DNA from 2 places in the Arthrobacter sp. MDT2-16 genome. Region 2 is predicted to be linked to the other one. Evidence: riboswitches for the same ligand, from Rfam matches in the RefSeq annotation. Region 2 holds a riboswitch; the other holds the start of a gene.
What was found. A riboswitch is a leader RNA that binds a small molecule or an ion and turns the genes downstream of it on or off. The one in region 2 is predicted to bind thiamine pyrophosphate.

Region 1: it holds a riboswitch for thiamine pyrophosphate, as region 2 does, so the genes downstream of both, ACX80N_RS02665 (ECF transporter S component) here and ACX80N_RS14370 (3-oxoacyl-ACP reductase) in region 2, are expected to answer to the same signal.

The regions. Positions count from the first base shown of each region.
Region 1 covers NZ_JBTNDP010000001.1:549,301-553,214, reverse strand. Annotated here, with positions in the region: gene ACX80N_RS02675 (FUSC family protein) at 1-918, shown strand, start outside; gene ACX80N_RS02670 (DUF4235 domain-containing protein) at 1,011-1,271, opposite strand; TPP riboswitch at 1,388-1,512, shown strand; gene ACX80N_RS02665 (ECF transporter S component) at 1,574-2,182, shown strand; gene ACX80N_RS02660 (ABC transporter ATP-binding protein) at 2,179-3,675, shown strand; gene ACX80N_RS02655 (energy-coupling factor transporter transmembrane component T family protein) at 3,672-3,914, shown strand, end outside.
Region 2 covers NZ_JBTNDP010000008.1:124,332-128,245, reverse strand. Annotated here, with positions in the region: gene ACX80N_RS14380 (SDR family oxidoreductase) at 1-231, shown strand, start outside; gene ACX80N_RS14375 (anthrone oxygenase family protein) at 228-659, shown strand; gene ACX80N_RS14370 (3-oxoacyl-ACP reductase) at 1,461-2,225, opposite strand; TPP riboswitch at 2,275-2,370, opposite strand; TPP riboswitch at 2,547-2,649, shown strand; gene thiM (hydroxyethylthiazole kinase) at 2,632-3,474, shown strand; gene thiE (thiamine phosphate synthase) at 3,471-3,914, shown strand, end outside.

The DNA of each region.
Region 1 (3,914 bases), on a different contig from region 2:
CTCGCGATCTACCCCACCGTCGCCGGGTCGCTGAAGTCGGGACTGCAGACGGTCGTCGGTCTCACGATCGGGATCGTCCTGGCCTACGTGGCGGTCTGGGCAGGGGATCCGAACTGGGCGACGATCGCCTTCGTCGTCGGAGCGGGCGTGCTCCTGGGAGGCGCCCTGCGGAGGACGGCGGGCGGTGGGTCCGGCATCGCGTCCGCCGGGCTGTTCGTCCTCGTCATCGGCAACGACAACCTCGGGTACTCGCTCGGCTACCTCGTGCAGACCGTGGTGGGGGTGGGCGTGGGGGTCGCGGTGAGCGCGCTGATCCTGCCGCCACTGAACCTGAATGACGCCGTGGGGCAGATGAGCCGGCTCCGCAGGACGGCGGCCCGGCAGCTGCAGGAGATGGGCGAGGCCCTCGAGACGGACTGGGCCGCGGACGACCCCCGCTGGTCGGAGCGCCGGGACGACCTCATGGCGTCCGCCCGGAACGCGCGCGACGCCCTGCAGTACGCGGACGAGAGCCGGAAGGGCAACGTGCGGCGCCGCTTCCACCCGCGCGACGTCCGCCGCGACCACCAGCACGTGGAGGTCCTCGAGGTGGTCGCCGCCCACACGCTGAATATCACGAACATGCTGCAGGACGCCCTGCACGGGACGTCCAGGGAGCACCCCATCCCAAGGGCCGTCCGGCCGGCCCTCCAGCGCTCGTTCACCGCCGTCGGTGACGTGCTCGACCTGTGGACGGTGGAGGAGGACGACGCCGCCACGCTCCAGGCCGCCGAGGACAGCCTGCGGGCCCTCGCGGCCGCGGCGTACGACTCCTCCACCCCGGACGTGCCCTTCGGCGCCGCGGCCGCCATCGCCATGAGCCTGCACCGCATCCTGCAGGCCGTGACACCCGGGCTGCGCATCGAGGGCGCGGACTGATCGGGGGACCGGCCGCGGGATGCCACGAAAAAGGGAGGAGGGACGCCCCTCCTCCCTTCGACCTCCTCCGACCGGCGGAAGGCCGGACCGGGTCAGGTCAGGTCGCGGGTCTTCGAGTACCGGGCGATCGCCTTCTGCGTGGAGCGGTTGGTGAGCACCTGGATGGTGGTGCTCACGGCCCCCGAGATGATGGCGAACACGAGCGCCGAGCGCAGGGTGTTCTCCAGCCCGTCCTTGCTCTTCGGCGGGGCCTCGCCCGTGATCTTCTCCCACAGGAAGTCGACGAGCTTGGTCCCGACGAAGCCCGCACCCGCGCTGAGGCCGACGCCGAGCAGTTTGAACACCACGTTCATGGTTTCTCCTTCTGGTCCGAATAGTCCTGCGCCTAGCCTAGTCGTGCTCCGCACCCGATCGCAGGCACGATCGGCGGGACACCGCCGCGCCGGTGTAGGATCGGGAACGCTCAAGCAACACACGACAGGGGAGCGCCGATCGGCAGCATGCTGCCGGGCCGGGCGCTGAGAGTGCGGACCGCCGCAGACCCTCGAACCTGATCCGGCTAGTACCGGCGAAGGGAGTCGAGTTCTCAGAGTGCACGGGTATCGCTGCGTCGACGCCCGACACTCTCCCCTCCTGTATCCCAGGAGGAATTCCCATGGCATCGTCAACATCCCTCAGGGGCGCCCCGGCGTCGACGCGGCAGTGGCGCGTCGTCGACATCGTGGTGGCCTCGGTCATCGCGGTCGCCGTCGGCGTCCTGTTCTTCGCGTGGTCCGCCGGTTACTCCGGCATCAGCGTCCTCACCGCCGGTTTCCCGCCGCTCGCAGGCCTGTACTCGGGCGGCTGGCTCATCGCGGGCGTGCTCGGCGGGCTGATCATCCGGAAGCCCGGCGCGGCCATCTACTGCGAGGTGCTGGCCTCGGTGGTCTCCGCGCTCATCGGGACCCAGTGGGGGGTGAGCGTGCTGCTCTCCGGGGCCATCCAGGGCATCGGGGCGGAACTGGTCTTCCTGCTCTTCCTCTACCGGAAGTGGAACCTCCCGGTCGCGCTCCTCGCCGGGCTCGGTGCGGGCCTGGCGCTCGCCATCAGCGAGAACATCCTCTACAACGCGCTGTGGAGCATCGAGTTCAAGCTCCTCTACACGCTGTTCGCGAGCATCTCCGGCGTCGTCATCGCGGGCCTGCTCTCATGGCTGGCCATGCGCGGCCTCGCGAGGACGGGCGTGCTGTCCGCCTTCGCGGCCGGGCGTACGGCGGACGTGTGACACCAGCGAATGCGCCGTCCCCGGGCGCGGTGCACATCCGCACCCGGGGATGGGGGTGGCGTCACGCCGGCCGCAGGGCCTTCGCCGCGCGCCACCTCGACCTCGAGATCCAGCCCGGCGAGCGCGTGCTGCTCCTCGGTGCTTCCGGTGCGGGCAAGTCCACCGTCCTGCACGGCCTGGCGGGCCTGCTCGGAAGCCAGGACGAGGGGGAGCAGGAGGGCGAGCTCCTGCTCGACGGCACGCACCCCGCCGCGTCGCGGGGGCGGGCCGGGCTGGTCCTGCAGGATCCCGAGACGCAGGTGGTCCTCGCCCGCGTGGGCGACGAGGTGGCCTTCGCCGCCGAGAACCTCGCCGTGCCCCGTGAGGAGATCTGGCGGCGCGTGGGACGCGCGCTCGACGACGTGGGCCTCGACCTCCCGCTCGACCACCCCACCACCGCCCTGTCCGGCGGGCAGAAACAGCGCCTCGCGCTCGCCGCGGTCCTCGCGATGGAACCCGGACTGCTCCTGCTGGACGAACCCACCGCGAACCTGGATCCCGACGGCGTCCTGGAGGTCCGCGACGCCGTGGTGCGCGTCCTCGAGCGCACGGGCGCCACGCTCGTGGTCGTCGAGCACCGCGTGGCCGTCTGGGCGGACGTCGTGGACCGCGTGATCGTGCTCGACGCCGCCGGCGGGGTCCTCGCCGACGGTCCCCCCGCCACCGTCCTCGTCCAGGAGGGCACCCGCACGCGCCTCGCCGCGGCAGGGGTCTGGGTGCCGGGGTGGCAGCCCGCTGTCGGCGGGACGATGCCCGGGAGCTCCGGCTTCGGCGACGGCGTGCTCCTGTCAGCGCACGGCCTGGGCGTCGCCCGGACGCGGCGCGGCCCTGCCGCCGTCGAGGATCTCGACCTGACGGTGCGGGCCGGGGAGGCCCTGGGCATCACCGGGCCCAACGGCGCCGGGAAGTCCACGGCCGCGCTGACGCTCGGGGGCCTGCTGCGCCCGCGCGCCGGGCGGCTCGACGCCTCACCGCTCCTGGCGGGAACGGCCGGGAGCGATCCGTTCCGCTGGCGCTCGGCCCAGCTGGTGCGGCGCATCGGGACCGTCTTCCAGGAACCCGAGCACCAGTTCCTCACCGCGACCGTCGCGGACGAGCTCGCGTTCGGGCCGCGGCAGGCCGGCATCGCCGAGGCGACGCGCACCGCGAGCGTCGCCGAGCGGCTGCGCCTCACGCACCTGCTGCAGGCCAACCCGTTCACGCTCTCCGGCGGGGAGAAACGGCGCCTGTCGGTGGCGACGATGCTCGCCACCGCGCCGCGCGTCCTCGTCCTCGACGAGCCGACGTTCGGCCAGGACGCGGGGACCTGGGCGGAGCTCGTCACCCTGCTCCGTGAACTGGTCGACGACGGCGTGGCCGTGCTGTCGGTGACGCACGACGCCGAGTTCATCGCCGCCCTCGGCGGCACCACCCTGCACATCTCCGGCGGGGCGGGACGGCTGGTGTCCCGATGAGCACCGACTACCTGACGCCCGTGCTCACCGGGACGACGCTCATGCGGGCCAACCCGGTGTCCAAGCTGTTCGCCGCCGTCGTGATCACCCTGGCACTGATGGCCAGCATCGACTGGGTGAGCGCCGCCGTCGTCCTGGCCTGCGAGCTCGCGCTGATGCCGCTGCTCGGCATCAGCGTACGGGGCCTCGTCCGGCGCATCTGGCCGCTGCTGATCGCCGCGGGGGTCGGTGCCTACGGC
Region 2 (3,914 bases):
TGTCGCAGGCCGGTGACCTTTGAATCGGTCGATGTTCCGACCTTCGTGGAGGATCTCGCCGCCGACGGGATACCAGCCCAAGAAGCCGAACCTCTGGCACACCTCTTCACGGACATCCTCGACGGCCGCAACGCTTCACTCACTGACGGAATCCAGGTCCTCCTCGACCGTCAGCCTTCATCACTGCAGACCTACGCGCAACGCACCGTCGAAGCCGGAGGTTGGTCGTGATCCAGGTCGCCACAGTCGTGGGCGCAGGTCTTCTTGGCGGCGTGTACGCAGCTTTCTCCGCAATGGTCATTCCCGCGCTACGACGCCTCGACGATGAAGGTGCCACCGCCGCAATGATCCAGATCAACAGGAAAGCAGAACGCGGACCCTTCATCGTGATGTTCGGAGTCGCCGCCCTGGCAGCCACCGGTTCCGCCATAACCGCAGCACCCCGAGGAAACACCATCGAACTGGTCATCGCGGGGGCATCCCTGGCGAGCACCATCGTAACGATGACAGTCAATGTCCCACTCAACAGGCGACTCGAACGAGACGGTTCAACTTTCTGGAACGTTTACAGCCACCATTGGACGACCGCGAACACAGTGCGCGCCACACTCGCCGCTACCGCTGTACTCACTGCTGCTACACACTGGTCCCCCACCTGAATCGGGAACGCTCAGAAGCGCTCCTTATGTCCCATACGAGATCAGCGGTTTCAGCCAGTCATCGCAGCACCACCTGGTCCTGCCTCCCAGTGCGGGATCGCCTAGCGGGCGGGCGTGTTGGGGGCGTGGGCGCTGAGGAACGATCGCGGCGAGGCGTTCGGGCAGGTCGAGTGTCGGGCCGAGCCCGTCCAGGGGTGAGCTCATGCCAGGCGGTGCCGGACCTGCTGGGCAGCAGCCGGATGAAGACGGAACTCGTATGCCCATACGACCGTGAACGCAGTGAGGAAGACCGTAACCAGCCCGGCGATGTCGCCGAGCCACATTCAGATGGCAGTGGAGGCCTCATCATCGGCTGCGGACTGCCCACCGCCGGCAGGACACTCGCCGCCCCCGACCTCGACTCGTACCTCATCCGTGGATCAGACCGGGTCTTCTCGGAAGACCTCTGAGGTCCCGACGCCGAGGTCCTGTAGGGGATGGCCCTATGTTCTTCGTTGCACTGGAACCACCCCTGAGCCTGTTGATTCGAGGAACGCCGCTGCTCCTGCCCTCGCCTCCTGTGATGGGCGATCACCTGCGTTCCCGATCCCCGCATCGTTCCGGGAGTCCCGGACGGTGCGACGAGGTGTCAGGAGCACAAGCCGAATGCCGACCGCCTCGGCCGGACCTGGTCGGTTCGGTGGATGTGCGACGGTGTACCGACCAGGCACGCGACAGGTCGCTCGGCTGGCAACCTGATCGTGGGCGCTTCATGGGCTCACTGATGCTCCGAGACCTGTGCGGCCCGGGTTGTTTCCGGGGTCAGTCCATGACGAGGCCCCCGTCGACCACCAGGTTCTGCCCGGTGATCGCCCGGGCCCAGGGAGAGGCGAAGAAAAGGACCGTGTCCGCGAATTCCTGCGGTGTGGTGACACGTCCCAGCGGGGTGGAGGACGCGATGAGGTCGAACACCTCCTCGGGGGTGGCTGCGCTGGCATCGGTGGTGCGCAGCAGGCCGCCAGAGACCATGTTCACCGTGACATCGTGCTGGCCCAGGTCCTTGGCCAGAGTCCGGGTCAGCGAGAGCAGGGCCGCTTTCGCCGCGGTGTAGTCGTGGTAGGGCACCACAGGGTTCTGGAACAAGTTGGTGCCGATGTTGATGACCCGCCCGAACCCTTGTTCCCGCATTCCGGGCAGAGCGGCTTGGATTGTGTTCAGGGCTCCTCGGACACTTCCGGAGAACTGGGCTTCGAACGCATCCCAATCAATCTCAGCTGCATACGGGCGGGCGTCTCCGTTGAAGGAGAAGGGCGCTAGCGCGTTGTTGACCACGGTGGTGATCGGGGCTCCGAAGTGTTGCTGCGCGTGTTCGAGCATGGCGCGTACCTGTTCGGGATCGGTGACATCAGCTTCCAGCGCTACAGCCCGTGACGAACCGATACGAGTTGCGCGTTCCTGGGCGCTGTCGTGGCTGACGCGGTAGTTGATCACCACCCGTGCGCCTTCGGCGGCGAAGGCATCGACGATGCTGGAGCCGAGTCCGCGGCCGCCACCGGTGATTAACACGACCTGTTCTCTGAGTTGCATGAAGGGACTTCCCTGGCTTCAGGGCGACAGAATGCGGAACCGACACCCGCAGGGGCCGGGAGGACATCCCTTCGCCAGTACGAACTGGATCAGGTTCAACGGGTGTCATCTCAGCCGGTGGGAACCGGCACCCCGTGTCACTACCTCCACACTAACCCTGGCCGGCTGGAGGAGGGTCGGCCGGATCGGCGGGACGGGGTGGATTCAGACGATCATGGCAGCGCCGGGGCCTTGGTGCTCCGGCTGGCTCCGACGGGAGCCACGCGCCTTTCCACAAGTGGCTGCTGTTCCATGCGTTGTGCGGGGAAACGCTAGGGTGGCAGTAGTGACACGGGGTGCTGCCCGCCAATGGTGCAGCTGAGAATCGATACCCGTTGAACCTGATCTAGTTCGAACTAGCGAAGGGATGTCGCGGATGGCTATTCGCTATACATCATCGGATTGTGCCGCACTGCTCGAGGAGTCGAGGGCCCGGAGCCCTCTGGTGCAGATCATCACCAACGCGGTGGTGACCAACTTCACCGCCAATGTGCTGCTCGCCCTAGGGGCAGCTCCGGCGATGGTGGACATACCGGAGGAGGCCGGGCAATTCGCCTCCGTAGCATCGGGGCTCCTGGTCAATCTGGGCACCCCAGGGCAGGAGCAGCGGGCCGCGATGGTCGAGGCCGTGCAGGCCGCCGATACCGCCGGCACCCCATGGGTCCTCGATCCGGTGGCAATCGGATCTCTGACCGTCCGCACACACTTGGCCCATCAGCTTGTCACCCACCGCCCGAGCATCATCCGCGGCAACGCGTCGGAGATCCTGGCTCTGGCCGGGGTAGGAACCGGGGGCCGGGGAGTGGATTCAACCGAAGAGCCCGCCTCCGCTCTCGAGGCCGCCAGGCAGTTGGCTGCCTCGTCCGGGTCGGCGGTGGCGGTATCCGGTGCGGTCGATCTGTTTGTCGGACCGGACGGACAGATGGTCGCTGCAGCCAATGGGAACTCCCTCCTGACCCGTGTCACGGGTGGCGGGTGCGCGTTGGGTGCGGTGATGGCCGCTTTCGCGTCGCTGACCGATGATGCAGTGTTGGCCGCGACAGCAGCCACCGGTGCTTACACCATTGCAGCGGAGCAGGCTGCGGCGCAGGCACACGGCCCGGGGAGCTTCGCGGTGAGCTTCCTCGACATGCTTGCAGGCCTCACACCTGACGACGTCATCATGAGGCTGGACCTCCGTTCCGTCGAAGCATCGGGCTCCGCACGATGATCCGCCAGGGCTTCAGGGCGGACCTCAGCCAGCACCTGCCGCTGTACCTGGTGACTGATACGGCGCAGTGCAGCCCACGATCGGTCGCGACAGTCGCGGCCGAGGCCGTGGCCGGCGGTGCCACGATGATCCAGGTGCGGGACAAGGAAGCCTCCGCGCGGGACCTGCTGCACCTGCTCGTGACTGTCGCGGATTCTGTCGGAGGCACCGTGCCGGTATTGGTCGATGACCGGGTGGATATCTTCCTGGCGGCTCGGGCCGCGGGAGCGCAGGTAGCCGGGGTGCATGTCGGTCAGTCCGACGTGCCGGCAGACCTCGTCCGGGCGCTGGTAGGACCGGAGACCATCGTCGGCTTGAGTGCGGCAACCACGGCCGAGATCCGCGCGGCGCACCGGTTTCCGGTCGGGATGGTGGATTACCTAGGGGTCGGTGCCATTCAT